DNA from 2 places in the Pseudomonas sp. F007 genome. Region 1 is predicted to be linked to the other one. Evidence: predicted binding sites of a transcription regulator. Region 1 holds the regulator's gene; the other holds the start of a gene.

What was found. The regulator sigma-54, encoded in region 1, starts transcription at its own class of promoters, with help from an activator protein. The targets are predictions, from matches to a motif close to ANTGGCATNNANNTTGCTNT.
Region 2: ACZYR5_RS19560 (circularly permuted type 2 ATP-grasp protein) is a predicted target of sigma-54. The motif match lies at 4,331-4,350, and genes of this name have one in related genera.

What each region holds. Positions count from the first base shown of each region.
Region 1 is NZ_JBVATA010000006.1:460,586-468,705, reverse strand. It holds gene ACZYR5_RS17620 (ZIP family metal transporter) at 1-215, shown strand, start outside; gene ACZYR5_RS17615 (HPr family phosphocarrier protein) at 234-506, opposite strand; gene rapZ (RNase adapter RapZ) at 522-1,379, opposite strand; gene ptsN (PTS IIA-like nitrogen regulatory protein PtsN) at 1,382-1,846, opposite strand; gene hpf (ribosome hibernation-promoting factor, HPF/YfiA family) at 1,859-2,167, opposite strand; gene ACZYR5_RS17595 (RNA polymerase factor sigma-54) at 2,276-3,769, opposite strand; gene lptB (LPS export ABC transporter ATP-binding protein) at 3,951-4,676, opposite strand; gene lptA (lipopolysaccharide transport periplasmic protein LptA) at 4,677-5,225, opposite strand; gene lptC (LPS export ABC transporter periplasmic protein LptC) at 5,212-5,784, opposite strand; gene ACZYR5_RS17575 (KdsC family phosphatase) at 5,792-6,316, opposite strand; gene ACZYR5_RS17570 (KpsF/GutQ family sugar-phosphate isomerase) at 6,316-7,290, opposite strand; gene ACZYR5_RS17565 (ATP-binding cassette domain-containing protein) at 7,568-8,120, shown strand, end outside.
Region 2 is NZ_JBVATA010000007.1:351,080-359,199, reverse strand. It holds gene ACZYR5_RS19575 (c-type cytochrome) at 307-1,113, shown strand; gene ACZYR5_RS19570 (transglutaminase family protein) at 1,121-1,930, opposite strand; gene ACZYR5_RS19565 (alpha-E domain-containing protein) at 1,927-2,877, opposite strand; gene ACZYR5_RS19560 (circularly permuted type 2 ATP-grasp protein) at 2,890-4,299, opposite strand; gene ACZYR5_RS19555 (ribonuclease E inhibitor RraB) at 4,677-5,018, opposite strand; gene ACZYR5_RS19550 (hypothetical protein) at 5,213-5,449, opposite strand; gene ACZYR5_RS19545 (START domain-containing protein) at 5,569-6,174, opposite strand; gene ACZYR5_RS19540 (YkgJ family cysteine cluster protein) at 6,216-6,470, opposite strand; gene ACZYR5_RS19535 (translation initiation factor 2) at 6,634-7,119, opposite strand; gene ACZYR5_RS19530 (aminotransferase-like domain-containing protein) at 7,200-8,120, opposite strand, start outside.

The DNA of each region.
Region 1 (8,120 bases):
TCGAGCCGGTCTTTGCCTTGCTTTGTGCCTGGTTGGTGAGCCTGGCCGAAGTGATCCTGCCGTTGGGCCTGGCTCTGGCTGCCGGAGCGATGTTGTTGGTGGTGACGCATGAGGTGATTCCCGAATCGCGCCGCAATGGTCACGAGAAACTGGCCAGCCTCGGCTTGCTGATCGGGTTCTGCCTGATGATGGTGATGGATACTGCGTTGGGTTAGCGGGGAGGAGGGCGAGCCTTACTCGCCTTCGTCGAAGTAGTTGTTGATCAGCTTGACCAACGCGTCCAACGCTTCCTGCTCTTGTTCACCTTCGGTTTTCAGGTGAATGGTCGTGCCCTTGCCGGCGGCCAGCATCATCATCGCCATGATGCTTTTACCGTCGACCATCGACTCAGGTGTGCGCCCAGCTCGGATCTGACAAGGATACTGACCCGCGACGCCGACGAATTTCGCGGAAGCACGGGCATGCAGGCCCAGTTTGTTGATGATTTCAATTTCCAGAGCAGGCATCGCGGTGTGAATCCTTTAGCTAAGGTCGCGGTGGCGAACCTGGACGTTCTTCAGGGTTTTTTGCAGGGTCTGCCCCAGGCGTTCGGTCAAGTAGACGGAGCGGTGATGTCCGCCGGTGCAGCCAATGGCGATGGTCACATAGGCCCGATTACTGGCAGCGAACCGCGGCAGCCATTTGAGCAGGTAGCGGGAGATGTCTTCAAACATTTCTTCGACATCTGGCTGAGCGGCCAGATAGTCGGCAACCGGTTGATCCAGGCCCGACTGGGCCCGCAGATCTGGAATCCAGTAGGGATTCGGCAGGCAGCGCACGTCGAACACCAGGTCGGCATCGACCGGCATGCCGCGCTTGAAGCCGAACGACTCCACCAGGAACGCTGTACCGGGCTCCGGCTGATTGAGCAGGCGCAGCTTGATGGTGTCGCGCAGCTGGTACAGGTTGAGGTTGGTGGTGTTGAGCTTGAGATCGGCGAGGTCGGCGATCGGCCCCAGCAGGGCGGTCTCATCCTCGATGGCTTCGGCTAGCGAGCGATTGGAGCTGCTCAGCGGATGGCGCCGGCGTGTCTCGGAGAAGCGCTTGAGCAGGGTTTCTTCGTCGGCGTCGAGGTACAGCACATCGCATTGGATATGCCGGTTACGCACCTCGGCGAGCAGCTCGGGGAAACGGGTCAGATGACTGGGCAGGTTGCGCGCGTCGATGGAGACCGCCACCAGTGGCTGGCTCAATTCGTTGTGAATCAGCGCGCGTTCGGCCAACTCCGGCAGCAGGCCCGCCGGCAGGTTGTCGATGCAGTAGTAACCGTTGTCTTCGAGAACGTTGAGGGCAGTACTTTTGCCGGAGCCGGAGCGTCCGCTGACAATGATCAGGCGCATCATCAGTGGCCGTTCTGCTCGTCCAGGACGACCTGGTACAAGGCTTGATTGCTGTCGGCGCTGCGCAGGCGATCGCGCACTTCCTTGCGGTCCAACATGCTGGCGATCTGGCGCAGCAGTTCCAGGTGCGCATCGGTAGCCGCCTGGGGCACCAGCAGGACAAACAGCAGGTCGACCGGGGCGCCATCGATGGCGTCGAAATCAATAGGCGCGTCAAGGTGCATCAGCGCGCTGATGGGCGAAGTGCAACCCTTGAGACGGCAGTGTGGAATGGCGATGCCGTTGCCAAAACCGGTCGAGCCGAGTTTTTCACGGGCAATCAATGCCTCGAAGACATCTTGCATCTCCAGATCCGGGACTTCCCGGGCGATCAGGTTGGCAATTTGCTCGAGGGCTTTCTTTTTACTGCCTCCCGGCACGTTCACCAGGGAACGGCCGGGGGTCAGGATGCTTTCAAGTCGGATCATGGGATGGGGGTGTTAACGACCGGTTGCGCCCTGGAGGAGGCTCTGGGTCTTTTCCTTATGCTTTTTGAGTTGACGGTCCAGCTTGTCGGTCAGCAGGTCAATGGCGGCATACATGTCGTCATGCTCGGCATTGGCAACTACTTCTCCGCCGGGGATATGCAGCGTGGCTTCGATTTTCTGCTTCAGCTTCTCGACATTCATCGTGACCTGCACGTTGGTGATCTTGTCGAAGTGCCTTTCCAGTCGGTCGAGTTTTTCGCCGATGTAAGTGCGCAGAGGTTCGGTAACTTCCAGTTGGTGTCCACTGATGTTGACTTGCATACAGCTTCTCCTTCGTTGCCAGTGCATAAGGCGGCAGGCTGTGATGCCTGCCACTGGGTGCATCCGAAACAATTTCGAACACACCCTGGAACGCGGTGGCGTGGCCCGTTACATCAAACGCTTGCGTTCGCTCGAAGGCGCGATCCCCAAGGATTCGCGGTACTTGGCGACGGTACGGCGGGCCACCTGAATGCCTTGTGCCTCCAGTAAACCAGCGATCTTGCTGTCACTCAACGGCTTTTTCTGATTTTCCGCGGCAACCAGTTTTTTGATGATCGCGCGGATCGCCGTGGACGAGCATTCGCCGCCTTCGGAGGTGCTGACATGACTTGAGAAAAAGTATTTCAGCTCATAAATACCGCGCGGGGTGTGCATGAATTTCTGCGTGGTAACCCGCGAGATGGTCGACTCGTGCATGCCCACCGCCTCGGCGATGTCGTGCAGGACCAGGGGTTTCATCGCTTCGTCGCCGTATTCGAGGAAGCCGCGCTGGTGCTCGACGATCTGCGTGGCCACCTTCATCAGGGTTTCGTTGCGGCTTTGCAGGCTCTTGATGAACCAGCGTGCTTCCTGCAACTGATTGCGCATGAAGGTGTTGTCGGCGCTGGTGTCGGCGCGGCGGACAAAGCCGGCGTATTGCGGGTTGACCCGCAGGCGTGGCACCGACTCCTGATTCAGCTCGACCAGCCAGCGCTCGTTGTCCTTGCGCACGATCACGTCCGGCACCACGTATTCGGCTTCGCTGGACTCGATCTGCGAGCCCGGGCGTGGGTTGAGGCTCTGCACCAGCTCGATGACCTGGCGCAGCTCGTCTTCCTTGAGCTTCATTCGGCGCATCAACTGGCTGTAGTCGCGGCTGCCCAGCAGGTCGATGTAGTCGGTGACCAGGCGCTTGGCTTCGGCAATCCATGGCGTCTTGGCGGGCAACTGGCGCAATTGCAGGAGCAGGCATTCGCCCAGGTTGCGGGCACCGATGCCGGCGGGCTCGAATTGCTGGATGCGGTGCAGGACGGCTTCGATTTCGTCCAGCTCGATGTCCAGTTCCGGATCGAAGGCTTCGAGAATTTCCTCGAGGGTTTCGTCCAGGTAGCCCTGGTTGTTGATGCAGTCGATCAGGGTCACGCCGATCAGGCGATCGGTATCGGACATCGGGGCGAGGTTCAGTTGCCAGAGCAGGTGGCTTTGCAGGCTCTCACCGGCCGAAGTGCGGGTGGTGAAATCCCACTCGTCGTCATCGTTGCTCGGCAGGCTGCTGGCGCTGGTCTGGTAAACGTCTTCCCAGGCGGTGTCGACCGGCAGTTCGTTGGGAATGCGCTCGTTCCAGTCGCCTTCCTCGAGGTTGTCCACCGTGGGGGCGGTTTCCTGATAGGAGGGTTCCTGGACGTCGGTGTTGGGTTTCTGCTCGATATTGTCGGCCATCGGGTCGGCGTTATCGAAATCGTCGCCTTCTTCCTGGCGTTCGAGCATTGGATTGGATTCCAAGGCCTCCTGGATTTCCTGTTGCAGGTCCAGGGTCGACAATTGGAGCAGGCGGATGGCCTGTTGCAGCTGCGGTGTCATCGTCAGCTGCTGGCCCATTCTCAAGACTAGCGATGGTTTCATGGCTGGGGCTTAACACCTTATTCGCCGGCGCACGTGCGCCATCCACTACAGGGCGCCGGAGCGCCAAACTTAAGCAAATTATATGCCCGAAACTGAAGTGTTTGCCTAGAGCGTCATGACAATAAAAAGATAGATAGTTTCATTGACATTACGCCCCGGCGGCATCCAGACGCCTCGACGCTTACAGGCGGAACTCGTGACCCAGGTACACTTCCTTGACGAGATCGTTGGCCAGGATGGTCTCGGCGTCCCCTTCGGCAATCAATTGGCCGTCATTGACGATGTAGGCAGTTTCGCAGATATCCAGGGTCTCGCGCACGTTGTGGTCGGTGATCAATACGCCGATGCCCTTGGCCTTGAGGTGATGGATGATCTGCTTGATGTCGCCGACCGAAATCGGGTCGACACCGGCGAACGGCTCGTCGAGCAGGATGAATTTCGGCGCGGTGGCCAGTGCGCGGGCGATTTCCACACGGCGCCGCTCACCACCGGAAAGGCTCATGCCGAGGTTGTCGCGAATGTGGTTGATGTGGAACTCCTGCAGCAGGCTTTCCAGCTCCTTGCGACGGCCGGCCTTGTCGAGTTCCTTGCGGGTTTCGAGAATGGCCATGATGTTGTCGGCGACCGACAGTTTGCGGAAGATCGACGCTTCTTGCGGCAGATAGCCGATACCGGCCCGGGCACGGCCGTGCATGGGCTGGTGGCTGACGTCCAGGTCATCGATCAGCACGCGACCCTGATCGGCTTGCACCAGGCCGACGATCATGTAGAAGCAGGTGGTCTTGCCGGCGCCGTTCGGGCCGAGTAGGCCGACGATCTGGCCGCTGTCGATGGACAGGCTGACGTCACGCACGACCTGGCGGCTCTTGTAGCTCTTGGCCAGGTGCTGGGCTTTCAGAGTTGCCATTTACGGGGCCTTCTGCTCGTCGGTTTTCTTTTTCGGCTGGATGACCATGTCGATCCGCGGGCGTGCTTCGGTGACCTTGCTACCCGTGGCGCGACCGGCGCTGGCGAGCTTCTTCTCGGTGTCGTAGACGATTTTCTCGCCCTGGGTGATGTTGCCGTCCTTGTCGATGACTTTGGCGCGGTCGATCAGCACGACACGGTTCTGCTGGGCGTGGTACTGGATGGTCACGCCATAGCCCTGGACCGGCTTGGTATCGCCCGCGGTTTGCACCTGTTCGAAGTAGGCCAGGTTGCCCACCGAAGTGACGACGTCGATGTCGCCATTCGGCGCGCGAGTCATGGTCACGGTATTGCCGGTCACCTTCATCGAACCTTGGGTGATGATCACGTCGCCCTTGTAGGTGGCGATGCCGTTACGGTCATCAAGCTGAGCGTCGTCCGCCTGGATGCGGATAGGTTGCTGGCTATCGGACGGCAGGGCCCAGGCGCTCACGCTTCCCAGTGCTGCGCCCAGACCGAGCAAAATAGGGAGGGTTTTAACGAGCCTCATACTGTCCTCTTACGTTCGATAGCAGGTGTATCCTGCTTTCTTTCAAATACGCTTTCATGCCGGTACCAGTCGATACGCCGCCAGCACCGTCGATTTTAACGGGTTGCTGGGTCTGCGCATATTGCTGCTCCGGGAATACGGTCATGCGGGTGCTGGTGATGAGCATCGGGCGGTTCTTTTCATCGGTGCGCGAAATGCGCACCGAGTCGATCAGTTCGACCTCGGTGCCGTCCGAATTGACCTCGCCGCGTTCGCTCTGCACGTGCCACGGAAACTCGGTGCCGCGATACATTTTGAGGTCGGGGTTGGTCAGTTGCGTCACTTCACTGGCCTTGACGTGCTCGAGCTTGTCCGACGTCATGTCGTACTGCAGCTTGCCGTCGGGCAGGAATTGCACGCTGTGAGCGTTGATCGCGTAGTAGTCGATCTCGCTTTCATTGACGGCCGCCACCGGCTTGTCGAGAAAACGCTCGGGGCTGATGTTCCAGTAACCCACCGCAGCGAACAGCGCGGCAATGGCGCCGAAAAACAGAAAATTTCGAAACTTCTTGCTCAACATAAATAACTCACAGGTACGCGGCGTTGGCGGCTTCCAGGGTGCCTTGGGCGCGCAGGATCAATTCACAAAATTCGCGTGCAGCGCCTTCGCCGCCTCGGGCCAGGGTCGTGCCATGGGCATGTTCACGTACAAAATCTGCCGCATTGGCAACGGCCATGCCCAGGCCGACGCGGCGAATCACCGGCAGGTCCGGCAGGTCGTCACCCAGATAGGCAACCTGTTCATAGCTTAGGTCCAGTTGCGCGATAAGCTCGTCGAGCACCACAAGTTTGTCCTCGCGACCTTGATACAGATGCGGTATGCCGAGGTTTTTCGCGCGTCGCTCGACCACAGGCGTCGTTCGACCGCTGATAATGGCAGTTGTTACACCATTGGCCATCAACATTTTGATGCCTTGGCCATCGAGTGTGTTGAAGGTCTTGAATTCGCTGCCATCTTCGAGGAAATACAGGCGGCCGTCGGTCAACACGCCGTCGACGTCGAAGACGGCCAGCTTGATTGGCTTGCCACGCTCGAGCAGGTCGTCGCTCATTACATCACTCCCGCACGCAGCAGGTCATGCATGTTCAAGGCGCCTACCGGGTAATCCTCATCGTCAACCACGACCAGCGCGTTGATCTTGCTGTCTTCCATGATTTTCAGGGCCTGGGCGGCGAGCATTTCGGCGCGGACCGTCTTGCCGTGAGGCGTCATGACGCTTTCGATGGTCGCCTGGCGCAAGTCCACCGAGCGATCGAGGGCGCGGCGCAAGTCGCCGTCGGTGAAGATGCCGGCCAGCTTGCCGTCGGCTTCCAGGATCACTGTCATGCCCAGGCCCTTGTGGGTCATTTCCAGCAAGGCGTCTTTGAGTGGGGTGCCACGCTGCACGTGCGGCAGGCTGTCGCCGACGTGCATGACATCTTCGACTTTCAACAGCAGGCGTCGACCCAGGGCGCCGCCCGGGTGTGAAAAGGCAAAGTCCTCGGCAGTGAAGCCACGCGCTTCCAGCAGGGCGACCGCCAGGGCGTCGCCCATCACCAGCGCGGCGGTGGTCGAGGAGGTCGGTGCCAGGTTCAGGGGGCAGGCTTCATGCTCGACGTGCACGTTGAGGTTGACGTCAGAGGCCCGCGCCAGGGGCGAATCCGGATTGCCGGTCATGCTGATCAGGGTGATGCCCATGCGTTTGATCAGCGGCAGCAGGGTGATGATTTCGTGGGTGGAGCCGGAATTCGACAGTGCCAGCAGGGTGTCGTCGCGGGTGATCATGCCCATGTCGCCATGGCTGGCTTCGGCTGGGTGGACAAAAAACGCCGTAGTGCCAGTGCTGGCCAGGGTGGCGGCGATCTTGTTGCCGATGTGCCCGGACTTGCCCATGCCGACCACGACCACGCGGCCCTTGCTGGCCAGGATCAGTTCGCAGGCGCGGACGAAATTTGCGTCGATATGGGCCAGCAAGCCTTTTACGGCGTCCAGCTCAAGGCGGATCGTGCGTTGTGCCGACTTAATCGGATCGCTGGGCTGGCTCATGTCTGAAGTCGAATAGCCTGGGAAAAGGTGACGATTATAGCGGTTATGATCAATTCCCTCACGCTAGTTCGACACGGATTTGTGCGAGTTGTGTCACGGCAAGCCTCCAATTAAGCGTTTTTAAGCTTAATTGAAGCTGAATGCTGCGGTCTTCGGCCTTGGGCGCTTTGTACCGGCAGTGATATAGTTCGTCGCCAGTTCGGCCTGCCCAGGATGTTTGTGCTCTCGCCCGAGGTCACGACGTCCGAGTGAGAGGCTTGCATCGCAAGGAGTTTAGATGAGTGCCGATAACGCCTACGCGGTCGAGCTGAAGGGAGTGTCCTTCAAGCGCGGCGCGCGTAGCATTTTCAATAATGTCGATATTCGCATCCCGCGCGGTAAGGTTACCGGCATCATGGGGCCTTCGGGGTGCGGAAAGACCACGCTGCTGCGCCTGATGGGCGCGCAACTGCGCCCGTCCAGTGGCGAGGTGTGGGTCAACGGTCAGAATTTGCCTACCTTGTCTCGCAGCGACCTGTTCGATGCGCGCAAGCACATGGGGGTGCTGTTCCAGAGCGGCGCGTTGTTTACCGATCTCGATGTGTTCGAGAACGTCGCGTTCCCGTTGCGGGTGCACACCGAGCTGCCGGACGAGATGATCCGCGACATCGTCCTGATGAAACTGCAGGCCGTGGGGTTGCGCGGTGCCACCGAACTGATGCCCGATGAGCTGTCCGGCGGCATGAAGCGTCGGGTGGCACTGGCCCGGGCGATTGCCCTGGATCCCGGGATCCTCATGTACGACGAGCCTTTCGTGGGCCAGGACCCGATCGCCATGGGCGTGTTGGTGC
Region 2 (8,120 bases), on a different contig from region 1:
GAGGCCCTCGAAGCCAGACCACACTAATAAAGCGCTTTGCCGTCATGGAGAAATGCAGGCAAGCATTCGACGCTCAGGACATAACAAAAAAGGCGGTCAGCCATGTTCAAACAACAAAAAGTGCGTCAAGCCGGGCTCATTCTATTCGCTACCACCCTGCTGCTGATTTTGCCGAACCTGACCAAGGTCATCGGCTGATCCAGCGCCGACACTGTGTTGCTTTACGCAAATTACGTTGCACTCGCTGTTCGGCTCTTCGTGCCTGTGCCACCCTTGACGGCATGACCACGAACGGACGGCGCTCACGTGAAAGCACTGCTTTTTCTCTCAGCCTTGTTGCTCGGCCTGCCCTTGCAGGCCGCGCAACTGGTATTGGACCTGGGCAACGGCAGCCGCACCTGGCAGACCCAGGCGTTGCTGCAACTGCCCCAGACCCGAACCATTACCGTCCCTGACGATGTCTCCTACAAGCGCGACATGCAGTACCGTGCCGTCCCCCTGGCGGTCCTGCTGACCGGCATCAAGACCTCCGACCATTTGCAGGCCGTGGCCCTCGACGGGTTTGCCGCCGAATTGCCGGCCGGGCCGCTGCTCAACAGCCAAGGTGCGCAGGCGTGGCTGGCGATTGAAGACCCGGCCCAGCCCTGGCCGGCCCTGGCGTCCGGCAAACCGAGTGCCGGGCCGTTTTATCTGGTGTGGACCCACCCTGAAGCCGGGCATATAAGTCCGGAGCAATGGCCGTTCCAGGTCGCCAGCATCAAGCGCCTGGCGCCGGTGGCCGAACGTTTCCCCGCGCTGCTGCCCGACCCTGCCCTGGCCGCCAACGATCCGATCAATCAAGGCTTCGCCCTGTTCCAGAAAAACTGCCTGGCCTGTCACCGCCTCAATGGCGCGGGCGACGCGCAGTTCGGCCCCGACCTGAACATTCCCTACAGCCCCACCGAATATTTCGGTGGCGAATTCCTCAAGCGTTACATCCGCGACCCGCAGAGCCTGCGCCAATGGCCACAGGCGAAGATGCCCGGCTTTTCCCCGGCGGTGTTGCCGGACGCCGAGCTGCAGATGCTCATCAGCTACCTGCAGCACATGGCCGGGCGCAAGGCCAGCCATTGATCCCTGGCTATTGCTGCTGTACCGCAATCACCGGCAATGGCATCGGCGTGACGAACACCTTGGCGTGCATCTGTTCGCTGCCGCCGCCCCGGCGCATGCCGCGAACCGGGCAGGCGTCGAGGTAATCCAGGCCGACCGCCAGTTTCAGGTGGCGCTCGGGGCGGGCCAGTTGGTTGGTGACATCGAAGCTGTACCAGGCATCGTCGAGCCAGGCCTCGGCCCAGGCATGGCTGGCCAGGTGCTCGGTGTTTTCGCTGTAGAGGTATCCCGAGACATAGCGCGCCGCAATGCCCAGGCTGCGGGCGCAAGCGATGAACGCATGGGCGTGGTCCTGGCAAACCCCGGCGCGCCCGGCAAATGCGTCGGCGGCACAGCTTTCCACCACGGTCGAACCGGGCGTGTAGGCAATGTGCTGATGCAGGCCATGCATCAGGTCGATCAGGGCACTGCGGTCTCGCCGTTGCCGGCATTGCTGTTCGGCGAAGGCACGCAAGGCCTCGTCCGCCTCGGTCAGTCGGGTGAAGCGCAGGAATGGCAGCGCCGACTGCGACTCGTGCTCGGCTTCGCGCAACTCATCAATGTCCACCAGCCCGCGCGCGCCGATGCGGATCGCCTCGTGCGGTTCGTCCAGGGTCAGCACATGCAGGATATTGCCGAACGGATCGAGCTGGGCGCGCACCGGTCGCGGCAGTTCGAGCTGCCAATCGAGCACCTGCTGGCGCTCGCTGTCGTGGGGTGTCAGCCGCACATACTGAATACTCGCTCGCACCTGATCATCGTAGTGGTAGGTGGTTTCGTGGCTAATGGAAAGTCTCATGCCGCCTCCAGGTAGGAACTGTGTATGGCGTTACCCAGCTGGCGAACCAGTGGGATGAACTCGTTCAGCCAGGCGTGCAGGCCTTCGTCGAGGATTTCGTTGATGCCGGTGTAACGCAGGCGGGCGTCCATTTCCGCTGCCAGGCGTTGCGCTGGGCGGCCGTTGGTACCGGGAAGCTGGGCGAGGATCTGATCGATTTCCTCGGTGCAGGCGCGCAGCGAGCGCGGCACGTCGGCCCGCAGCAACAACAGCTCGGCAACCTGGCGGGCGCCCGGCGCATCGCGGTAGATCTCGGTGTAGGCCTCGAATGACGACAAGGCCCGCAGCAAGGCACTCCACTGGTAATAAGCATGGGCGGTGCCATCACTGACGGCTTCCGCCTGGTCGCCGGCCATTTCGTAGCGCGCATCCAGCAGCCTGAGGGTGTTGTCAGCGCGCTCGACGAAGGTCCCCAGGCGAATGAAACGAAAGGCATCGTTGCGCATGATGGTGCCGTAGGAGGCACCGCGGAACAGGTGCGAGCGCTCCTTGATCCACTCGCAGAATCGGCTCATGCCGTAGCGTCCCAGGCCCTGTTCGGCAATCCCACGAATTTCCAGCCAGGTCGCGTTGATGTTTTCCCACATATCCGCGGTGATTCGCCCACGCACCGCATGGGCACTTGCCCGCGCCGCCCCCAGGCAGCTGTAGATGCTGGCCGGATTGGCCGCATCGAGGGCGAAGAAATGCAGCAGGCGTTCGGCATGCAGCGCCCCATGACGCTCCAGGTAGTCGTCCAGGGTGCCGGTGATCAGCAAGGGCATCGCCAGTTCATGCAAGCCGTCGCCGCGACCGTCCTGCGGCATCAGCGACAGCGAATAACTGATGTCGAGCATCCGTGCGAGGTTTTCCGCCCGCTCCAGGTAACGCGACATCCAATACAGGTCCGAAGCAGTTCTACTCAACATGGCAAGTTTCCTTCAATCCTCGACGACCCAGGTGTCCTTGGTTCCACCACCCTGGGAGGAGTTGACCACCAGCGAGCCTTCGCGCAATGCGACTCGAGTCAATCCACCCGGCACCACACGGGTTTCGCGTCCGGACAGGACAAACGGCCGCAAATCGATATGACGCGGGGCGATACCGTTCTCGACGAAGGTCGGACAGGTCGACAGCGATAACGTCGGTTGGGCGATATAGGCGTGCGGCTTGGCCTTGATCCGCGCCCGGAACAGCTCGATCTCGGCCGCCGTTGCCGCCGGACCGACCAGCATGCCGTAGCCGCCGGACCCCTGGGTTTCCTTGACCACCAGTTCCGGCAGGTGAGCGAGCACGTGGGACAGCTCCGAGGGGTTGCGACACTGCCAGGTCGGCACGTTTTGCAGGATGGGTTCCTCGTCCAGGTAGAAACGAATCATCTCGGTGACGTAGGGATAGACCGACTTGTCATCCGCCACCCCGGTGCCGATGGCGTTGGCCAGCACCACGTTGCCGCTGCGGTAGGACGACAGCAGCCCCGGCACACCGAGCATCGAATCCGGGTTGAAGGCCAGCGGATCGAGGAACGCATCGTCGAGCCGGCGGTAGATCACATCCACCGCCTTGGGCCCATCGGTGGTGCGCATGAAGACCTTGTCGTCACGCACGAACAGATCGGCGCCCTCCACCAGTTCCACACCCATTTCCCGCGCGAGAAAGGCGTGTTCGAAGAAGGCGCTATTGAAGCGTCCGGGGGTCAGCACCACGACACTCGGGTCATCGATGGGGCTGGAGCTTTTCAGGGTGTCGAGCAGCAGGTTCGGGTAGTGATCGATGGGCGCGATGCGTTGCGCGGCGAACAATTCGGGGAACAGGCGCATCATCATCTTGCGGTCTTCGAGCATGTAGCTGACACCGCTGGGGGTGCGCAGGTTGTCTTCGAGTACGTAATAGGTGCCGTCGCCGTCGCGCACCAGGTCGACGCCGGAGATGTGGGAGTAGATATCGCGGTGCAGGTCCAGGCCCTGCATGGCAAGTTGGTATTGCTCGTTGGCCAGCACCTGTTCCGGGGCAATAATGCCGGCCTTGATGATCCGCTGCTCGTGGTACAGATCAGCGAGGAACATATTCAGGGCCTTGACCCTTTGGATGCAGCCACGCTCGACGATGCGCCACTCGCTGGCGGGAATGCTGCGAGGGATAGTGTCGAAGGGAATCAGGCGCTCGGTGCCCTGTTCGTCGCCGTAGAGGGTGAAGGTGATACCGGCGCGATGAAACAGCAGATCGGCCTCGCGTCGGCGTTGTGCCAACAGCTCGTCAGGCGTTTCAGCCAACCAACGGGCGAATTCCCGGTAGTGCGGACGGACCTGGCCACCCGCGTCGTACATCTCGTCAAAATAGGTGCGGATCATGCCGTACTCCTTGTCACACGGACACCTTGCCTTCGCAAGGCCCGTGCCAGCGGCATTAGCCTTTCAATTTCAATGAGTTGCATGAAGCCGCCAAAGGCGCCGCACCATCCCTGTGCAGCGAACGCTGCAGCCTTGGCGCCCACGCTCCATGGCGAGGCAGGGCAAATGGCTATGAGGCGCATAGCCACAGTTCATTTCACGGCTCGCTGCTGCTTGCCAACAATTGTCCTACCGCGCACAAAGCCGCTGTCTGACAGCGCTGTGCCTAACACTCTTCCCTTTTGGCCACCTGCTCAGGTGGCTTTTTTTATCCTGCAGAAACCAGAACGGCCGACCCAAGGGTCAGCCGTCGCTGCGTGTTGTTGCTGTTCATGATGTTATGCGAGTTGCCCTCGTACCTCGTGCTTGACACCCCAGCCTTCGATAATCCCGCCCAAAGGCTCGACCACCGCTTCAAAGTCCTGTTCAAAATCACCGATGCCGCCGTAGGTGGCGAACATCACCTTGCTCAGCTCCAGATACCAGGCACCGTCATCGCGCACACTGATCTGCGCATTCAAGGATTCACCGCGAAAATGCCCTGCCGCCCTGCGTGCCCGCTCCTCGTCCGGGAAAATGGCGTAGAACTCGATGGGATGGAACCGTGAAAAATCAAAACCGCCTTCTTTCATGCGGCGCAGCACGCTGCTGCTGATGTCTTCTTGATAGGCTGTGCTCATGAAACGTCCTCCGCAATCCGATGGATAGACTTTCCGTACTCCCTGCACCCGCCTGGCGGGCGATACGGCAACCGAGTTGCCGCCGGGAAACAAGCATGTAGCTGACAAGACCAGACCTTAGCGATCCATTCGCTGATCTCGCTTGCAGAGTAGCCCCAAGTCAGAGCGGCTGCCAAGGTCTGGATCAAGAGGAATCAAGGAATTGGAGTAATCGCGAGGATTTGTATGCTGTTCTGGGATTTCAGGCTTTTGACCGTCGGTTCGGCGGTACGACCTTCCAGGTCATTGAGGTCCAGCTCGGCCGGAACCGGGAGCAGTTTGGCGCGAATCAGTTGTGCCGCCTTTTCCATGTCCGGTTTTTGCTCGCAGTCGAATTGCTCGACGCTTTGCTCACCGTGATCATCAACAAAGGTGATTTGCCACTTTTGCATCGCTGCCTCCTCGGCAAAGCCCGCCAATGGGCTTACCTGTATCTCGACCGCGAAGGACCGGAAATCGTTCCCGGCGTCAGCAGCGCCGGAACGGACGAAGCCGTTCCGGCACACATCGCTTATTTTTCGGCGCGGGCCTTGAGGGCCTTGAGGGTTTCGAAGGGGGCATCGACCACGAACTTGTTGGCAACCATGGCCGGTACGCTACCACCCGGCTCGGTGTGCACCTGGTAGGTGACTTCGACCTGATCGCCCTTGGGCACGAACTTCCAGAAGCCCTTGACCTGGGTCACACGGACAAAGCCTTTTTCTTCGGGGATGTACTTGGGTACGCCTTCGAGGTTGCGGGTCAGGCTGCCATCGGCGTTCTCGACGGTGGTCACGTGCAGCACCGAATCACGCGGGGTCACCGGCCAAGGCGTGTTGAACTGAGTGTAGGTCCAGCTCTGGTCGCCTTCGTGCTTGAGCTGCTTCTGCATTTTGCACTCATGAATCCAGGCACAGGCTCCCGCAACGTCTTCCTGAAGCGCGCGCAGCTTGGCGACGGTGGTCTTCATCAGGGTCACACCCTGGTAGGACTTGTAGTCGGAGCCGGGGATTTCACTCAAGGAAATCTTGATGCCGTCTTCGTTCTTGGCGACTTTCCAGTCTTCGGCCTGGACCACGGTCGAGGCCAACACGGCGGTCAAACCACACAACACAGCGATACGATGCAGCGAACCCATAGTCTTGTTCCTTATTGTTGAAGTTCCGTTCGTTGAACACACTACGCCGCGGTCATCTGCTCCCACCATCCGATCAACGTGATGGCTTCTTCCTGGCTGGCGCCACAAACTTCGATATCCGCCTGAAATGCGCCACAGACCGCTGGCCGCTCGGGCTGGCCGAAAATCCTGCACAGATTATCGACAGAAAGTTGCACACAACGTTCGCCCGCCGGCTTGCCATTGGGCATGCCCGGAATCGGGGTACTGATGGAAGGGGCGATACAGCAAGCGCCACAGCCTTCTCGGCACTGCATGACGACAACCTCGGGATGGCTAGTGTGTTGAATGACGGGGACTAGAGTACGCCCTTAAACAGCCGTTTGAAATTGGCTGCCCATGGCTTTTCGCGCATTTTTGCGTGACTGGTCAGTCTTGCGACAAAGCGTCTGGCCCGCAGGTCACACCTGCCGTCGGGTTTTACTGATTGAACTGGAATTCCAGGGCCGCGCCCTCGATTTCCCGGTGATCTTCGTTGCGCATCTGCAATTGCAACTCATTGGAGATCAGCCGGCCATTGAGCTGGAACTTGCCGTCTTCCTTGGGTTTTTCGCCGAACAATGGCGGCAGCAACGGTGTGCGCTTGACGAGCGGAACCGAACCCAGAGGCTGCAGCTGCTTGACCATCTCGGGGGGCAGGCTCAAGTCGACGTTGGTGGACGGCAAATTGGTGGTTCGCACCAGTTCGCTGGCCGACTTGGACTTCGAAGCAACGGGGGGGCGTTTTTTCTGTGGGGCGGCTTTTTTCGTGGTGTCAGGCTTTTTCACCGGTACGGCTTTTTTCCCCGCCTGTTCGCGGCTCGCGGCCACTGGCTTGTCTGCAGCGGTGGCGGCCATCACGGAGCCACCATTTGAGACACTCAACAGACAGGCCAACAGCATACCAATGGGGAAAATCGCTTTCATGAGCCCTACAGCACTAACGGCAGAGGGCCATATGCTCGCTTGTTGGACGAGCGCTGACAAGCAGGCAATGCTAGTCAATCTCAAAAACCACTGGCCGTTTCCTGGCACAGCTGGGTCGCCAGCATGCCCAAGGTCATCAACGTCCGCTCGGCCTCTCGATTCCACGGGATCCCGCAGTTCAGGCGAATACAGTGGTTGAACTGTTCGGTGTTACTGAAAATAAGCCCTGGCGCGATGCTGATCCCCTGCTGCAGGGCGCGCACGTGCAGTTCCTGGGTATTGACCCGCCCCGGCAAACTGACCCACAGGATAAAGCCGCCCGTGGGCCGGGTCATTTGCGTGCCTTCGGGGAAGTACTGCTGCACCGCCAGCTGGAACGCACTCAGGTTCTTGCGGTACTCCTGGCGGATGTAACGCAAGTGCCGGTCGTAACCACCGTTTTCCAGGTAGGCGGCGATCGCCATCTGCGTGACGCTGCATGCCGAATGTGTACTGAAGGTCTGCAGGCGCTGGATTTCCTGCTGGTACTTGCCGGCGATCATCCAGCCGATGCGCACACCGGGTGACAGGGTCTTGGAAAAGCTCGAGCAGTAGATCACCCGATCCAGGCGGTCATAGGCCTTGAGGGACTTGGTACGCCCCTGTTCGAACATCAATTCGCCGTAGATATCATCTTCGACCACCTGGATATCGAAGTCCGAGGCCAGGCGCAGCAGTTGTTTCTGCCGCTCCTCCGGCATGGTCCCGCCCAGCGGATTGCTCAGGCGTGTGGTCAGCACCAGCGCCTTGATCGACCACTGGTTGGCTGCCAGTTGCAGGGCTTCCAGGCTCATGCCGGTGGACGGGTCGCTGGGAATCTCGATGACTTTGAGGCCGAGCAGATCCGCCAGTTGCAGCAGGCCGTAATAGGTCGGAGATTCAGCGGCGATCAGGTCGCCCGGGCGGGTCAGCACCCGTAGCGACATCTGCAACGCATCGACGCAGCCGTGAGTAATCACCAC